One region of the Nocardiopsis nanhaiensis genome, then DNA from elsewhere that is predicted to be linked to it. Evidence: predicted binding sites of a transcription regulator. Region 1 holds the regulator's gene; each other region holds the start of a gene.
What was found. Region 1 encodes LexA, which represses DNA repair genes until DNA is damaged. Its sites were predicted from a motif close to TCGAACANNTGTTCGA; they were not measured.
Positions count from the first base shown of each region.

Region 2: a site for LexA is predicted at 3,816-3,831, ahead of ACYVD1_RS18150 (DUF6504 family protein). Genes of this name have one in related genera too.
Region 3: a site for LexA is predicted at 4,756-4,771, ahead of ACYVD1_RS21600 (DNA polymerase III subunit alpha). Genes of this name have one in related genera too.

Region 1 is NZ_BAAGZJ010000001.1:143,343-149,366, reverse strand. It holds gene ACYVD1_RS00680 (vitamin B12-dependent ribonucleotide reductase) at 1-998, opposite strand, end outside; gene nrdR (transcriptional regulator NrdR) at 1,161-1,649, opposite strand; gene lexA (transcriptional repressor LexA) at 2,328-3,059, shown strand; gene ACYVD1_RS00665 (alpha/beta hydrolase family protein) at 3,143-4,261, shown strand; gene ACYVD1_RS00660 (hypothetical protein) at 4,301-5,020, opposite strand; gene ACYVD1_RS00655 (hypothetical protein) at 5,017-5,634, opposite strand; gene leuS (leucine--tRNA ligase) at 5,717-6,024, opposite strand, start outside.
Region 2 is NZ_BAAGZJ010000036.1:19,921-25,944, forward strand. It holds gene ACYVD1_RS18130 (FAD-dependent monooxygenase) at 1-817, opposite strand, end outside; gene ACYVD1_RS18135 (amidohydrolase family protein) at 867-1,904, opposite strand; gene ACYVD1_RS18140 (hypothetical protein) at 2,123-2,449, opposite strand; gene ACYVD1_RS18145 (GNAT family N-acetyltransferase) at 2,753-3,334, shown strand; gene ACYVD1_RS18150 (DUF6504 family protein) at 3,441-3,728, opposite strand; gene ACYVD1_RS18155 (serine/threonine-protein kinase) at 4,072-6,024, shown strand, end outside.
Region 3 is NZ_BAAGZJ010000048.1:42,287-48,310, reverse strand. It holds gene ACYVD1_RS21620 (rhamnulokinase) at 1-681, opposite strand, end outside; gene ACYVD1_RS21615 (bifunctional aldolase/short-chain dehydrogenase) at 678-2,729, opposite strand; gene rhaI (L-rhamnose isomerase) at 2,786-3,964, opposite strand; gene ACYVD1_RS21605 (GNAT family N-acetyltransferase) at 4,016-4,618, opposite strand; gene ACYVD1_RS21600 (DNA polymerase III subunit alpha) at 4,840-6,024, shown strand, end outside.

The DNA.
Region 1 (6,024 bases):
TCCCACGCGGCCTTGGCCATGCGGTGGAAGAGGTCCTTGGCGTCCACGGTGGCGAGGACCTCGCCCGTGGTGCGGGAGGTGAGCCCGAACTCGGACCCGGTGTCGACGGCGCGCATGAAGGCGTCGGAGACCCGGACGGAGTTGTTGGCGTTCTGGTACTGGACGCTGAACATGTCGTCGCCGCCCAGGTCCACGTCGAAACCGGCGTCGCGCAGGGCACGGATCTTGTGCTCCTCGCGGGACTTGGTCTCGACGAACTCCTCGATGTCGGGGTGGTCGACGTCCAGCACGACCATCTTGGCCGCGCGCCGGGTGGCGCCGCCGGACTTGATGGTCCCGGCTGAGGCGTCGGCACCGCGCATGAAGGAGACCGGGCCCGAAGCGGTGCCGCCGGAGGTGAGCAGCTCCATGCTGGAGCGGATCCGGGACAGGTTCACACCCGCGCCGGAGCCGCCCTTGAAGATGATCCCCTCCTCCTTGTACCAGTCGAGGATCGACTCCATCGTGTCGTCGACGGAGAGGATGAAACACGCTGAGACTTGCTGCTGGGAGGCGGTGCCCACGTTGAACCAGACCGGCGAGTTGAAGCTGAAGAGCTGGTTGGCCAGCGCGTGCTTCAGCTCGTGGTCGAAGATCTCCGCGTCCTCTTCGGAGGCGAAGTAGCCGCTGGTGCGCCCGGTCTCGGTGTACATACCGACGACGCGGTCGATGAGCTGCTTGAGGCTCCACTCCCGCTCGGGGGTGCCGACGGCGCCGCGGAAGTACTTGCTCGCGACGATCTGGCTGGCGTTGACCGACCAGCTGGCGGGGAACTCGACGCCGCGCTGCTCGAAGTTGACGGTGCCGTCGCGCCAGTTCGTCATGACGACGTCGCGGCGCTCCCACTCGAGGGCGTCGTAGGGGTGTGTCCCCTCGGCCGTGAAGACCCGCTTCATCTTGAGGCCCTTGCGGGGCCCCTTGCCCTTGCGCCCCGCTGGGCCGCTGGTGGTTTCGGTCATGGTGGCGTCTCCCCGAAAATGCTCTTCGTGCGCGGACCGGAGGTGACCGCGCGGGCGTACTTGAAGGTCGGGGTGGTGCGGGCACGGTGGCGTGCTCTGTCGTCCCGTGTCAGACCACCCTGGGGCGGCTGGTCCCGGCGGCGCGCTCGACGCGCGGGGGCGCTACCCGGTGGAAGTCGTGTCGACCGCGGGAGTCTCCTCGTCCTCGCGGTCCTGGCGCAGGCTGGCGATCTCGGACTCGAAGTCGGCCAGGCTCTCGAAGCCCCGGTAGACGCTGGCGAAGTGCAGGTAGGCGACTTCGTCCAGGTCGCGCATCGGGCCGAGGATGGCGAGGCCGATCTCGTTGGCGGGCACCTCGGCCACGCCCCGGCCCCGGATCTCCTCCTCGACCTTCTGGCCGAGTTTGGCGAGGGCGTCCTCGGAGACCGGGCGGCCCTGGCAGGCTCGGCGCACCCCGGCGATGATCTTGGTACGGCTGAAGGGTTCGGTGACTCCGGAGCGCTTGGCGACCATCAGCAGGACGGTCTCCTGTGTGGTGAACCGGCGCTCGCAGACCGGGCAGGACCGCCGACGCCGGATGGCCGCGCCGTCATCGGTGGATCTGCTGTCGATCACCCGGGTGTCCGGATGGCGGCAGAACGGACAGTGCATCCCGGTTCACCTGCTTCCCTCTACCCGAACAACAACCCGTGACTCTACTAAACCACAACTTCTGGCCTGCTACCCCATGGGCAACACCAGATGTTGTGGTCGAACTTATGACCCCTGCGGCGTGTGCCGCAACCTTCCCCGCGGCGCGTTCCGCACACGACACGGCACCGCGACCGACGGGCCGCGATCGGGACACGGGAAGACGGGGCTCGGAGGCTTTCGGCACTGGGAGCCGCCTCCAAGGATAGAGGGCTGGGGCACCTGGCCTTCCGGACACCACACCCGCGGCATCGACCGGACCCCGCCCCACATGGGCCTTTCCGGCATCGGCACCCTCAGGACGCGGACGCGAGACGAACCCCATACCGGCCGGCGACCGGCCGGAGCACACTTCCCTGAAGATCGAGCCGGATCCTCTTGTGCCATTCGGGAGACAACGACGGGTGAACACGTGTACACACATAAGCGGGACCCGCCGGAAACGGGGATCGGAAATCCTCGGCAATACCCTGCGGACGCTCGAACGCTTGTTTGATATCACCGTGTGCAACGACTAATGTTGAGCTTGACTTAACGCCGGATTCGCCACCCCGTGGACCACCAGGTCGGCGCGGTCGCGGGTCGGCACTGGCCACGCTTGCAGGCCCTGACCGAACCGAATGCCGAGGAGGCCCGGCCGTGCCGGAGGAGAATCCCGGAGCCGTCGGCTCCGGACCCACCACTGTTCTTTCGCCCGTGGGTGGCACGGGCACTGACACGCCCGACTCCCCCAAACTCACCGCGCGCCAGCAGAGCGTTCTCAACTGCATTCAGCGGTACGTCCGGGAGCGGGGCTATCCGCCGTCCATCCGGGAGATCGGTGACACGGTCGGCCTGTCCAGCCCGTCCAGCGTGGCGCACCAGCTCAAGGTCCTCCAGCGCAAGGGCTACCTGCACCGGGACCAGAACCGGCCGCGCGCCGTCGAGCTGCGCAGGCCCGGCCGCGATACCGGGCAGTCCCTTACCCCGGAGGAGCTCACCGCTGAGTCCACCCGCGCGGCCTCGGTGCCGCTGGTCGGCCGGATCGCCGCCGGTGGGCCGATCCTGGCCGAGGAGGCAGTCGAGGACGTGCTCGCCCTGCCCCGCCAGCTCGTCGGCGAGGGGCGCCTGTTCATGCTCACCGTGGTCGGTGACTCCATGATCGACGCCGCCATCACCGACGGTGACATGGTGGTGATCCGCCAGCAGCAGGACGCGGAGAACGGCGACATCGTGGCGGCGCTGCTGGATGACGAGGCGACCGTGAAGGTGCTGCACCGCGACAAGGACGGGCACGCCTGGCTGATGCCCCGCAACGAGGCCTACGAACCGATCAGCGGCGACGACGCGACCATCCTCGGCAAGGTCGTCACCGTGATGCGCCGGGTCTGAGCCCCGACCGTGCGGCGGGGGCGGTGCCCCGCCGCCAGCACGTGAGCGACGGGGGCGGTCGGCGGGCCGATACGCTGAAAGGCGTGTCGACACCTGCCACCGCCTCCGCGCACCGCCCACCGTGCACCAGCGGCCGCGCCCGCTCACTCCTGCCCGCGCCCCGCGTCCTCCTGTCCGCGGCCGTGGCCGCCGCGACGCTGTTCGCCACGGCCTGCATGCCCACGGAGGACGGTCCGGAACTGCCCGGCGCGGCCGGGGACGAGCGCGAGGTCTCCTTCGAGGGCGCCGGGCTCACCGTCCCCGGTACCTTCACCTCCCCCGCGGAGGGCCGGGACGGCACCGTCCCCGGGGCGCTCATCATCTCCGGCAGCGGGCCCACCGACCGGGACGGCAACGGTCCGGAACGTCCCGAGGCCGACACCAACCTCAACCTCTCCCGTGTCCTCACCGGCGCCGGGGTGGCCACGCTGCGCTACGACAAGTTGGGCAGCGGCGACGAGGCGGACATGGACGAGTCCCAACAGGCGGCCATGGAGGGCGCGGTGGATCCGCTCGTCTTCGACGAGCAGATGGTCGCTGCCTACCAGGAGCTGCTCTCCCAGCCCGAGGTCGACCCTGAGCGCACCGTCGTCCTGGGACACAGCGAGGGTGCGCTGTTCGCGCTGCGCGCCCACGACCTCTTGGACGCTGATCCCGCACTGGTACTGGCTGCCCCTCCGGGCACCCGCATGTTGGACCTCATCGACCGCCAGGTCGCCGAGCAGGTCCGCATGGGTGAGGCCCAGGGCGGGCTCGAGGAGGCGGACGCCGTCGCGATGCTCTCCGACTCCCGGGCGGCCCGGGCCGCGATCCGCGCCGGTGAGGATCTGCCCGAGGAGGACGGGACCGGGCTCTTCAGCTCCGAGAGCGAGGAATTCCTCGCCTGGATCGACGACTTCGACCCGCCGGAGCTCGCCGAAGGGCTCCCGGGGGGCACCCCGGTGCTGGTCCTGTGGGGTGACGAGGACGCCCAGGTCAACCGTGCGGAGATCGATCGGCTCATGGAGGGCTTCGACGGCGCCGAGCGGGTGGACCTGGCCGGGGTGGACCACGTCCTGCGCGAGTACGACGACTCCCCGGGTGCGGCCGCGCTGGACGCCGACCGCGCCTTTTCGCCGGAGGTCGCCCCGGCCGTGGAGGACTTCGTCGACGGCCTCTGGTAGACCCTCGGTAGGCCCGGCGTGGCTCCGGCCCGATCGGTCCTACTCTGACTCGGGCAGCTCGTCGACGACGGCCTCTGCGAGGCGCTGCGCTTCCCCGGCTGCGACGTCGCCGTCCACCGAGCCGACCGCGTCGTAGTCGGTGGCGGCCGTGTAGCAGGACTCCACGTACAGGTTGGAGACCCGGGTGCCGACGCAGCCCACCTCGAAGGTGCCTTCCTCGACCCAGCTCAGGGCCTCGTCGCCCAGCCCTTCGACGGGTTCGGATCCGTTGCCGTCGGCGGTGTCGTGCAGGGTGTCGGCGGCGGTCTCTTCGCCGCCCTCCACGGGTGCGGCCACCAGTACGAGGGTGGCGGCCGCGGGGACCGAGTCACCCGATCCTTCCGGGGTGGCCCAGCGGCACTGCCAGCCCTCCCCGAAGGTGTCCTGGACGGTGCCGATGGTCTCCTCGATCTCCGCCTCATAGCCGGGCACGAGCTCCTCGAGGGTTTCGGTCTCCCCGATGTCGCACTCGGGTGCGGCTTCGAAGTCGCCGCGCTCCACCCCGTTGGCCAGGAGGTACCAGGCGAGCCACGCGGCCAGGCCCAGCGCCACCACCAGCAGGATGATCAGGAGGGTGATGGCGAGCCCGCGGCTCTGCGGCGGTGTGGCGCCGGGGTCGTCGGTCCGCGGTGCGGCCCCGGCCTGTGGAGTGGCGCCGTGCGGAGGCGAAGCGCCGTGCGGTGGCGTGGGTTCGGTCCCGTCCGGCGGTGGTGCGGTCACAGTGCCTCCCCGAGTCGGCCAGCGAAGGCCACGGTGGTGTCACGGGCCTCCTCGAAGGGCACGGGGTCTCCGCCGGAGACGCCCGAGTAGGAGACGCGGACCACCAGGTTGTCGGTGTGGAAGGCGAGCTCGGCGGCACCGGGGACCTGGCCGCGCCAGACCTCGCCGTCGATCCCGGCGTCGGGGTCGACGGGTTCACCGCGCGGGGGAACCACCGCGCCCCGGGCCTCGGCGGCGGATGCGTCACCGGTGACGGCGGGTTCGGCGGAGGGGTCGGTGAAGCGCGCGGACAGGTCCACGCGCAGGACGCCCTGTACGCCGTCGTCCTGCCCCGCCGAGGTCCACACGCAGGCGGTGTTCTCTCCGCCAGCCAGAGGCCCGTTCCCGGTCGACTCAAGGACCGCCTCGGGTACGGCTTCGGCGACGGCTTCCTCGGGTACCTCCCCGCACACGGGTGCAGCGGTGTGGACGTCACCGCTGTGGGGTTCGTCGGGGTCGTCCCCGGCGAACCAGAGACCACCGCCGATGGCCGCGCCGGAGAGCACCACAGCACCCGCGCCGATGATCACCGCTCGCGTCCAGGGGCGGGGTTCACCGCCCGTCGCAGAGCCCACCCGGCCACCGCCTCCCAGTCCGTTGTCACGCCACAGTAAGGGGGCGACGGCCGCCCTCGCGACCACCGCCCCGCGCGGCGGGTCAGCCGACGACGATGTTCACCAGCTTGGGTGCCCGGACCACGACCTTGCGGACCGTCTTGCCGGCGATGAAGTTCTGTGCCTTCTCCGAGGCCAGGGCCAGCCGCTCCAATTCGTCGGGGTCGATGTCGGGCGCGACGGACAGCTTGTCGCGGACCTTGCTCTGCACCTGGACCACGCAGGTCACGGACTCCTGGACCAGCAGGGCCGGGTCGGCCTCGGGCCAGTTGCCCACGGCGACCGTACCGGTGTGGCCCAGCTTCTCCCAGCCCTCTTCGGCGACGTAGGGCGCGAAGAGGGACAGGGCGA
Region 2 (6,024 bases), on a different contig from region 1:
AGAGGGTCTCGTAGGAGACGTCCATCCCTACGATTTCCTCGAAGAGGCGCGGCATCTCCTCGTCGGATTCAACCGTGGCGTGCAGGGAGAAGTGCCTGGTGTCGTCCTGCACGATCAGGAAGGAGGACCGGTCGTCCGCCACGTGGTAGTGACGCCCCCGACCGATGGGGATTCTGTCGAAGAGGTCCTCGGAGTAGAACAGTGCCTGTCTGAGTTCCAACAGGGAGTCGCCTTCGAGATCGATCCCCAGCTCCCGGCGGACGGTACTCGCCGCTCCGTCGCACCCGACCAGGTAGTCGGAACCCATGCGTCGCAGCTGCCCGTCGGCTGAGACCACCGCGGCGGTCACGGAGTCCCCGTGGTCATCGAGGGAGACCAGTTCACTGTCGAACTCGACCTCCACCCCGGGGGTCTTGCGGGCCTCCTCAACGAGAAGTGGTTCCAGCGTGTATTGGGATATCAACTGGTACGGCTCTGCTGGTTCCGAACCGTCACGACAGGCCGCGCTACGCTCCTTGAGGGCATTCACCGAGGGGTACTCGTGGTGCACCAGCGGGGGTCTGGTGATATCGACGGCACATATGAAGACGTCCATCGGGATGTCGTTGTCCAAGCCAGCCTCACGGATACGCTCGGCGAGCCCTAGTCTGCGGTAGATCTCCATGGTCCGCGCGTTACAGCGCTCCATCTTCGGCAGGAAGCCAGGAGCGGGCCGTTTGTCTACGACACGGCAGGCGACGCCCTGCTGCCCCAGTTCGAGAGCCAGGGTCAGGCCGACCGGTCCCGCGCCGACGATCAACACCTGTGTGTGGTTCATCTGAGTACCTCCTGGGTTGGCAACCACAAGGCGACAGGGGCTCCCAGCCTCACTTCGTGACGTTCAACCCAAGGAGGCGGCTGACGTTCCCATGGAAGATCGCTTCGCGCTCGGTGTCACTGAGACCGATCTCTTCGAGGTTCTTGATCGTGGCGCGGATGTACCCCGGACCGCGCTCGGGGTCGTAAGGGCTGTCCGAGGAGAACAGCACGTGGTCGACGCCGTAGAAATCGATTGAGCACCGTAGCGCGTGCGCCGCACCGAACATAGCGGTGTCGGCGTACATCATCCGGAAGTAGTCGATCGGCCGCCTGGTCAGTTCGGCCCCCTCGATGTCGCCCTTCTGGTGCTCCGGGGTGCGGGCACCCAACTGGTCCCAGCCGGGTCCCACGCGGCCAGCGAAGTGGGGGACCATGCTGCCCCCGTGATGGATGAGCATCTTCAAGTCCGGGTAGCGCTCCAAGACCCCGGAGAAAACCATGCGGGCCATGAACGCCGAAAGGTCGTACTCCCAACCGAAGGTCCACCAGATCTCGTACTTGGACCGGTCCTCGGTCGGGTAGTCGGCCCACTCGGAGCTCCGACAAGGGTGAACCTGTAGGAGCTTTCCGAGCTCGGCGACCCGCGCATAGAAGGGATCGAAGACGGGCTGGTCCATCGGCTCATCGTTGACGTGGGTGTAGATCTGCGCGCCCAAGGCGCCCAGCTCTCCGACCGCGTAGTCGAGTTCCTCGACGGCGGCGTCGGGGTCGTCCATGGGGACACAGGCCGTGAACCCTACGAAGCGGTCCGGGTGCTTGCGGACGAGCTCCGCCATCGCCTCATTGCCGATCCGCGACATCTCCCTGGAGACCTTGGGCGAACCGAGGGTCTCGACCGGAGGCGCGGCGATATTGATGATCTGCCGGTAGTCGCCGAACTCGTCCATCTGCGCGAACCGAACGTCCATGTCGACCAGCGCCGGGATGTTGGAGACTCGTTTGCGCAGGTTACGCGCATGCGGGCCGACATCAAGCCGAAAAAACTGATCGTAGTACTCGCGCGGCATGAGGTGGCAGAAAGCGTCGATCTTCACGTAGTCGCCCATACGGCCTCCCACCGCTAGGGATACTCTCATAATATGAGAGTCAGTTTCTATATATTGATAGCCACCTTAGATAGACGCCTCCTTAACGTCAAGGGACACGACACGGGAGCCCACCCGACCACCCTGGAAGTGGACTGGGCCTGACGGCCGTTCACCAGATCGGCAGGCCCAGTCCACCGCTTTCCGCCCCACCCGAAGTTCGCCCGGCCGGGCGCCGGTCAGCCCGCCAGCAACCACTTCAAGGCCTCCACGGCCACGCGCTGAGTACCCGGTTCCCGTACGGCCACACGGAACCACTCCCGTACCAGCCCCGGAAAGGTGTCGCCGCGGCGAACCGCGATGCCGCGCGCCCCCAGCCTTGGCCTGAGTTCTTCCGCGTTGGGCGCTCTGACCAGCAGGAACGAGGCCTTCACAGCGGGGACGACGGACAGGCCGAGCCCGCTCAACGCCGCAGCGAGCTCTTCTCGGTGACCGGCCGTCGCCCTGGCCCAGGCGTCGGGCTGCGCCAAGGCTCTCGGGGCGCAGCACGCCTCGGTCGCAGCCAAAGCCGGGTCGGTGGCCCGGCACCGTGACTGGCTCTCCACGGAGTGCCCGGGGGGCGCCTTCGCCGAGGTGTTCGACACGGCGATCCGCCAGCGCGTGATCGACGGCTGGCGCTGACACGCGCTTTGACACCCCCCGGCACGCCCGTCCAGCACCCGTGTGTGCCGTCCGCCTGGGACGCCCACCGAAGACTGGGCCTGGCCCCGGCGGGCGGGAAGCCCGTTGTTCCACCCGGAACGCAGGCGCGTATGGTGATCCACGCCGGTGAGGCGCTGGCACGTCGAAGCACAGAGGGGACTCCCAACATGGCCACCGTTCAGAGCTCCCCGATCATGCCCGCGGTCATCCTCGAGACCGACCGCCTCCGTCTGCGCTCGATCCTCGAGCGCGACATCGACGACGTGTACGCCTCATGCGCGGACACCGAGCTGCAGCGCTGGATCCCGATCCCCGCCCCCGGGGAGGCCTACACCCGAGAGAACGCCGAGCAGTTCTGCCTGCACGTCGCACCGTCCGTCCGGACCGGCGGCGACGGCCAGCACTGGGCCGTAGTGGAAGCGGAGACCGACCGCTTCGTCGGGTCGGTGGCCCTGCTGCGCACGCAGTGGCCGGCCATGGTCACGGAGACCGGCTACTGGATCTCACCCTGGGGCCGTGGCCAGGGCTACGCCGCCGAGGCGGTCGTGGCCGTCTCCCGTTGGGCCATCGACCAGGGATTCCAGCGCGTGGAACTCAAGGCGGCCAGCGGGAACACCGCTTCGCGCCGGGTGGCCGAGTCCGCCGGGTTCGTCCGCGAGGGTGTGGAGCGCAACGCGATGCCGCTCCACAAGGGCCGTGCCGACTTGGCGGTGTACGGCCTCATCCCCTCCGACCTGGTCGGCCACTGACCTCATCGGCTGCCGACCCCGTCGATCTCCGGCCCCACCGGCCGCTGATGCCCTCCGGTGCTCTCCGGCCCGAAGCCAGCGGGGACCAACGGGAGGCGCGGGCCGCTCAACCCCAGACCCGGGAGAGCAGCCACTCCTCCGCGTTCGTGTCATGGCACAGTTCGTACACGCCCTGCGAGTAGGCGGACCCTGCCTCCACCCGCCAGTGCCTGCGCTCGGGCACCTGGGACCCCTCACCGGGTGTCCAGTCGCGGCGCAGAGTGACCCAGTAGTCGAGGATCCTGCGCACCCCGTAGACCCTGCCGTCCCAAGTGAAACGGGTGGGCCGCCCGTTGTCCTCCACGACCGTGACCTCCGCCCCGTAGTACCGCCCCACGACTGTTCCCCTCAACATCGACCCGCTCCTGTTTGCCTCAGCGTCCGGCCGCGCGGGAAGGCGCGCCGCCGGGTGGCCCGCCCGTGGGGAAGTACGGCCAGGCGTTCGAACACACATTCGAATGATAGCGAAGGTGAGGCTTCTAGGGAACTGTTTCCCCGTTTCCGGCATCACCTCAAATAGCACCGGCTCTCAGCACCAGCTCTGTCACCACCGGCACCACAGAGCGCCCCGGCCTCGGTCCCCCGCTCGGCCGCAGCCCACGCCCCGTCGGACCGAGGACCACCAGAACCTGTCCGCGTATCGGCATCGGTACGCTGATAAGCGCGAAACTCACGATCCATACAAGGGACCCCCAACTGTGACGTCCAACGGGCACGAAAGCGGCAAACCCCTACGCGCGGGGGACCCACGCGAACTCGACGGTTACCGCATCGTCAGCCGCCTCGGACGCGGTGGCATGGGCACCGTGTACCTCGCCAAGGACGCCACCGAGCGCTCCGTCGCCATCAAACTCATCCACCCGGACCTGGCGGACGACGAATCCTTCCGGCTGCGCTTCGCCCGAGAGGTGGACTCCGCCCGACGCGTCGCCCGCTTCTCCACCGCCGGGGTCATCGACGCCCGTTTGGAGGGCGAGCCCCTCTTCATCGCCTCCGAGTACGTGCCCGGCCCCAATCTCGACGAGGCGGTCCGCGGCGGAACACCGATGCACGGCGGCACTCTGGAGGGCCTGGCGATGGGGGTGGCGGCCGCGCTCACCGCCATCCACGGTTCGGGTATCGTCCACCGCGACCTCAAGCCGGCCAACGTCCTCCTCTCCCCTGTCGGCCCCAAGGTGATCGACTTCGGCATCGCCCGGGCCCTGGACGACACCGGTGGCGCGGTAACCCGGTCCAGCCAGCTCATGGGCACTCCCTCCTACATGGCACCCGAGCTGATCCTGGGCGAGCAGGCCACCGCGGCCGCGGACATCTTCGCCTGGGGCTGCCTGGTCACCTTCGCCGGGACCGGCAAGGCACCCTTCGACGCCGCCACGGTGCCCGCCGTCCTGCACAACATCTCCTCGGCACCGCCGAAACTGGACGGGCTCGACCCGAGCCTGTTCGACCTAGTGAGCTCCGCCCTCGACAAGGAGCCCGGGAACCGGCCCACCTCGCAGCAGATCCTGGCCCGGCTGACCGGCCAGTCGGAGCCGGAGGAGTCCGAGGTGCGGCGCACGATCAGCACCTCGTGGGCGCCGCCGAGCAGCGCCCCCGTGCCCGGCCTGCCACCCGAGGAAACCCAGGCGGGGCAGGGACAGGCACCCGCCGGTGGTTCCACCCCACCTGCCGGTCAGCCCACCGAGACCGGTGACCAGCCCACGCAGGCCGGCGTTCAGTCCACCCAGGCGCATCCGCCGGCACCGCACGACCCGCAGATGCCACCTCCTCAGCAGGGCAAGCCCTACCCCCCGGGAAACGCTCCCCAGCAGGGCCAGTTCCACAACCCGAACCTGCCGCCCCAGCAGGGCATGGGGCAGGGCGGCCCTGGTCCGCAGGGACCGCACAGCCACTACCCCCAGGGCCCGTACGGTCCGAGCGGCGGTCAACCGCCCGTTCCGCGGTCCCAGCAGATGGGACACCCCCCACACGGGCAGTCGCCAGCCCATGGCCAGGCGGTCTTCGGAGCACAGGGCGGCTCGGGCGGCCCCGGCCAGCCCCCGACCGCTCAAACCGCTGCCAACGGGGCCGACGGGTCCGCCGGTGGGCGGCGCAGACTGGTGCTCATCGGCGGCGCGGCGGCCGCGGTGGTGCTGCTGATCGGTGTGGGAGCCACGGCTCTGTTGTCCGGTTCGGAGGCTACTCCCGAGGACATCACCAGCATCTACGCCACCGATTTCGCCACCGATCCCGACTGGATCAGCAACCGTTCCTTCGACCAGGGCGACCCCGAGGACTCGGACGGTCACTGGGAGGAGCAGAACGCGATGGTGTTCCAGCTCGACCCCGACTCCAACCCTTCCCGCGGGGTGGTCGTCCCGTTCGAACGGGAGACCCCCGAGCAAGTCCTCATCGAAACCAACGTCGCCGCTCTGGACGGGCCCGGCGAGGGACAGGTCGGTGTTCGGTGCTGGGACCAGGACGGCGAGGAGGAGCGCACCCAGTACGAGGCACTGCTGCGCTTCGACGGGGAGGAGGCGCAGATCCGCAGGGTGACCGAGGAGAGCGGCAACAACGCGCTCGCCGAAACCACGGACGTGGGGGGCTTCGAGACCTTCGACCTCTACGACGAGCGCTCCTCCGTGACGGGCCTGCCCTACGACGTGCAGGTG
Region 3 (6,024 bases), on a different contig from region 1:
CACGTGCCCGGGTTCGACGAGTTCGGGCAGCAGGCCCCGCGCGGGGACCCCGAAACCCTCTGACAGCAGGTCCAAACAGCGGTCGGCCCACTGCCGGAGGCGCACGTCCACCAGGCCGGTGGTGGAGGCGTTGGTCAGCTCGGCGACCCGCTCACCCGTCAGCCAGTGCCCGAGCAGGTCGGGGATGAGCAACAGGTCCCGAGCCGCGGCCAGTTGGGCGCTTCCCGAGGCGGCGGCGAGCTGGAAGAGGGTGTTGAAGGGTTGGACCTGGAGGCCGTTCGCGGCGTAGAGGTCGGCCGCTGGGCAGTGGGCGAAGACCTGTTCGGGGACACCGTCGGTGCGGCGGTCCCGGTAGTGCACCGGGTTGCCCGCCAGGGCACCGTCGGCGTCGAGCAAGCCGTGGTCCACCGCCCAGGAGTCGATGCCGATCGAGGCCAGGCCTTGGCTCTCGGCGGCCCGCCGCAGTCCGGAGGTGACCCCGGCGAAGAGCGCCAGAACGTCCCAGTGCAGGACCTCGCGTTCCCCCGCCGGGACGGTGACCGGTGTGTTGGGGAACCGGGCCACATCCTCGGTCCGCAGCCGGGTTCCGTCGAAGGACCCGGCGATCACCCTCCCGCTGGAGGCACCCAGGTCGACCGCCGCGTGCACGGGCACCGCCCCCGCTTCTCTCCGGGCGCTCATCGCAGGAAGGCCGCGGCCACGCCGCTGTCGACGGGAACGTGGAGCCCGGTGGTGTGCGACAGCTCCCCTGCGGTGAGCGCGAACACCGCGTTGGCCACGTGTTCGGGCAACACCTCCTTGCCGAGGATGGTCCGCTTGGCGTAGAAGGCGCCCAACTCCTCCTCTTCCACCCCGTAGACCTTGGCGCGCTGGGCGCCCCAGCCGCCCGCGAAGATCCCCGAGCCGCGCACCACCCCGTCGGGGTTGACGCCGTTGACCCGGATGCCCTCGCCGCCCAGCTCGGCGGCGAGCAACCGCACCTGGTGGGCCTGGTCGGCCTTGACCGCCGAGTAGGCGATGTTGTTGGGCCCGGCGAACACGGCGTTCTTCGAGGCGACGTAGACGATGTCGCCGCCCAGCCCCTGGGCGGTCATCAGCCGGGCGGCCTCCCGGGAGACCAGGAAGGACCCCTTCGCCATGACGTCGTGCTGCAGGTCCCAGTCGTGCTCGGTGGTCTCCAGCAGCGGCTTGGAGATGGACAGCCCGGCGTTGTTGACCACCAGGTCTATGCCGCCGAAGGCCAGGGCCGCCTCAGCGAAGGCCCGCTCCACGGCGTCGGCGTCGCTGACGTCGCAGGCCAGGCCGATCGCCGTGTCGGCGCTGCCCAGCTCCGCCGCGACCTTGGCGGCCTGTTCGCCGTCCAGGTCGGCCACCACCACGCAGGCCCCCTCGGCGGCCAGGTGGGCGGCGATCGCCCGGCCGATCCCGCTGGCGGCGCCGGTCACCAGGGCGACCCGCGTGGCCAGCGGCTTCGGTGCGGGCAGCCGCTTCAGCTTGGCTTCCTCCAGGGCCCAGTACTCGATGCGGAACTTCTCCGACTCCTCGATGGGCCGGTAGGTGGAGACCGTCTCGGCGCCGCGCATCACGTTGATCGCGTTGACGTAGAACTCCCCCGCCACGCGCGCGGTCTTGGCGTCCTTGCCGAAGGAGAACATGCCCACGCCCGGGACCAGGACGATCGCCGGGTCGGCGCCGCGAATGGCGGGGCTGTCGGGGCTGGCGTGGCGCTCGTAGTAGTCGCGGTACTCGGCGCGGTACTCCCGGTGCAGCTCGCCCAGCCGGGTGACCGCCTCGTCCACGGATGCGGTGGCGGGCAGGTCCAGCACCAGGGGGCGGACCTTGGTGCGCAGGAAGTGGTCCGGGCAGGAGGTGCCCAGGGCGGCCAGGCGGGGGTGCTCGGCGCCGGAGAGGAAGTCGAGGACGGGTCCGGTGTCGGTGAAGTGGCCGACCTGGGGGCGGTCGGTGGAGGCGAGGCCGCGGATCACCGGGGCCAGGGCCGCGGCGCGCGCACGGCGCTCGGCCTCGGGCAGGGCCCCGTAGCCTTCCAGGGCGGGGCCGAAGGGGTGCGCGCTGCCCTGCCCGTTCCGGCCGCGCTCGGCGATGAAGGCCTCCGCGGTGCGGATGATCTCCAGCGAGTTGGCCTGGCACTGTTCGCTGGTGTCTGCCCAGGCGGTGATGCCGTGGCCGCCCAGGACCGCGCCGATGGCGTTCGGGTTCTCCTCGGCGATGGCGGCGATGTCCAGGCCGAGCTGGAAACCGGGGCGGCGCCAAGGCACCCACACCACGCGGTCGCCGAAGCACTCCCGGGTGAGGCGCTCGCCGTCGGCCGCCGTGGCCAGGGCGATCCCGGAGTCGGGGTGCAGGTGGTCCACGTGGGCGGAGCGGACCAGGCCGTGCATGGCGGTGTCGATGGAGGGTGCGGCGCCGCCCTTGCCGAAGAGGCAGTGGTCGAAGGCGGCGACCATCTCGTCCTCGCGCTCCTCGCCCGGGTAGACGTCGACCAAGGCGCGCAGCCGGTCCAGCCGCAGGACCGAGAGTCCTTCTTCGGTGAGGGTGCCCAGGTCCCCGCCGGAGCCCTTGACCCACAGCAGGTCGACGTCCTGTCCGGTGACGGGGTCGGTGGCGGCGCCGGCGGCGGAGGTGTTGCCCCCGGCGAAGTTGGTGTTGCGCGGATCGGCGCCAAGGGTGTTGCTGCGCTCGATGAGCTCGGTGACGACGGGGTCGGGCACGGTGTCTCCCTGTGCGGTCCTGGAGTGGGGCGGGGTGGCTGGCGCGGGGTGGTCGTTCACGCACCCCACCCGGCCTGGGTTCCGCCCACGCGCTCGGCGCTGACCCGCTCCACGTAGCCGGAGGCGGCGTGCGCCGCCATGGGGTCGGGCTCCAGGCCCTGGTCCTCGCGGAGGCCGGCGAGGAGGGGGCGCACGTCGGTGTTGTAGGCGTCCATGAGCACGGCGTTGGCGCCGAGCACGTCACCCTCGTACTGGGCCGCGTCCAGGGCCTCACCGTCCACGAGCAGGGCCTTGGCCGTGGCCTCCTGGACGTTCATGACCGAGCGGATCTGCCCGGCGACCTTGGGCTCGATGTTGTGGCACTGGTCGAGCATGAAGGCGACCTCGGTATCGGCGGCCAGGCCACCGCCCCGCGCGACCTCGTACATGATGCGGAAGAGCTGGAAGGGGTCGGCCGCGCCCACCATGAGGTCGTCGTCGGCGTAGAAGCGGGAGTTGAAGTCGAAGGCGCCGAGCTTCCCGGCCCGCAGCAGGAAGGCGACGATGAACTCGATGTTGGTGTGCGCCGCGTGGTGCCCGGTGTCCACGCACACCACCGCCCGCTCGCCGAGTTCGAGGCAGTGCGCGTAGGCGGTGCCCCAGTCGGGCACGTCGGTGGCGTAGAAGGCGGGCTCGAAGAGCTTGTACTCCAACAGGATCCGCTGATGCGCGCCCAAGCGGGCGTACACCTCGGAGAGCGCTTCGGCCAGCCGGTCCTGGCGCGCGCGCAGGTCGTCCTGACCGGGGTAGTTGGTGCCGTCGGAGAACCAGAGCTTGAGGTCGCGCGAGCCTGTGGCGTCCATGACGTCCACGCAGTCCAGCAGGTGGTTCGTGGCCTTGCGGCGGACCTTGGGGTCGGGGTTGGTGACGCTGCCGAGCTTGTAGTCGTCGTCCTGGAAGACGTTGGAGTTGATCGTGCCGATACCGATCCCGGCCTCGCGCGCGTATGCGGCCAAGGCCCCGTAGTCGTCCACCTTGTCCCAGGGGATGTGGAGCGCGACCGTCGGGGCCACGCCCGTCAGGCGGTGGACCTCTGCGGCGTCGGCCATCTTCTCCCAGGGGTCGCGGGGCACCCCCGGTTGGCCGAAGACCTTGAACCGGGTGCCCGAGTTTCCGAAGGCCCAGGAGGGCAGCTCGATGTGTTGGCGCCGCAGGGTGTCCAGGGCCTCGGCGCGGCGGTCTGAGGAAGGTGCCACGGGGGTCTCCGTTCGGTTCGACGGCCGGGGATCCAAGTGAATTGAATCGTTTCAGTGAAGTTGGCCTGAACTTACTCGTGCGCCGCGGAGCATGTCAATATCTGCCCTGTGTTGTTGCAGGACATGGGGACAACACGTGCTTGAATCGTTTTTTCTCAGACCGGCTTCGGCGCCGACGCTAAGACACGGGGGCCGCACCCGGCTCGGCCTGCAGCAGGCGCGGGACACCGCGAACCCGTGGCGGGCGTAGGCGGAGACGGCCCGGTCGCTGGAGTGGACGGTCACCCGCCCCACCCCGGACTCGCGGGCCAGCTCCAGCACCGCCTCGACCATCAGGCCGCCCACGCCGCCGTCACGGTGCTCCGGCAGCACGTACACGCACTGCACGTCCCCCGAGGCCCGCTCGAACTCGCCGGGAAACGGAACGCGCCGGGTGACGGCCAACCACGCCATACCGATGACCGTGCCGCGCAGAACCGCGATGAAGCAGTGGTGGGAATCGGCGTTGCGCTTCCCCCAGTCGACGAACCGGGGCACGAAATCGTCGAGGGGGACATCGGGCTCTCCGTGGTTCTCCCGCATCCACCACCAGCGCAGTGCGGCGACGGCGTTCAGGTCCTGAGGGGTGGCCGGGCGCACGTGTACATCGCTCATGCCCGGGATTGTTCCGCAGCTGACCGAACCGGTCATCCCCCCACCCCGGAAACCGCCGCCACACGGGCCTTCCAACCCTCCCCCGACCGTGTTTACCCAGGCCAGAGGCGCGACCACCGCTCTTTCTGGGCTAGAATTCGCACACCAGTTCGACACGGCTGCCTCTTCCCCGCCGGCGCGACACCGGCCGCAGCGCACCGTCCCACGGGGAGGACCAGCAGATGCCGCTCGGCGGTGAGCACACGGACTTCGTCCACCTGAACTCCGTGTCCTCCTTCTCCACCAGGCACGGCACCCACCCGCCCGCCGCCCTGGTGGAACGCGCCGCCGAACTCGGCCAGGAGGTCCTCGCCCTCACCGACCGCGACGGCGTGTACGGGGTGGTCGACCACGTCCGCGCCTGCCAGCGCACCGGGGTCCGGCCCGTGCTCGGCTGCGACCTCGCGCTGGTCCCCGCCGAGCCCGCACCCGCGTCCGGGCCCTCCTCCCCCACAGGCCGGGTCACGGCCCTGGCCCGGGGCTCCCAGGGATGGGCCAGCCTGTGCCGACTCGTCACCCGGGCCCACACACCGCGCCCCGAGGCCCCCGAAACCCCCGCCCTGACCCTTGAGGACGTGGCCGCCGGGGCCGCTGGGGTCGTGGTCCTGCTGGGTCCCCGCTCCGACGTGGGGCGGGCCATCGCCGCCGAACGCCCCGGCCACGCCCGCCGCCTGCTCGACCGCTGGCGGGCCACCTGCGAGATCGCGGTGGAGGTGTTCGACCACGGCCTGCCCGAACAGCGGCGCACCGCCCGCGGCCTGCTCACCCTGGCCGCCGAGACCCACACCCTGGCCGTGCTCACCAACGCCGCCCGCTACCCGAAGGCGGAGGACGCCGAGGTCGCGCACATCCTGGACGAGGCCCGCCGCCGCACGCTCCGAGGTGCCCCGACCGGGCCCGCCGGCGACCGCGCCTACCTCACCGGTCTGGACGAGATGCTGGCCGTGGCCGAACGCCTGTGCGGCGGCGATACCGGCCGGGCCCGGCGCCTGATCGCCCACACCAACGCCCTGGCCGCCTCCTGCGCCCTGGACCCCGGGGCCGACCTCGGTATGGACCGCGTCCACCTCCCGGACGTGCCCAACGCCAGCGAGGGCCTCCTGCGCGCCTGCGAGGACGGCCTGCACCGGCTCGGGCTGGACCGCGACCCGCGCGCCCGGAGCCGCCTCGCGCACGAACTGGACATCATCGAACGCAAGCGCCTGTCCGCCTACTTCCTCACCGTCACCGACGTCGCCACCCGTATCCGGGACAAGGGCATCCGCTGCTCCATCCGCGGATCGGGCACCGGCAGCCTGGTCAACCACCTGGTGGGCATCTCCGAGGTCAACCCCCTCGACCACGGCCTGCTGATGGAGCGCTTCCTC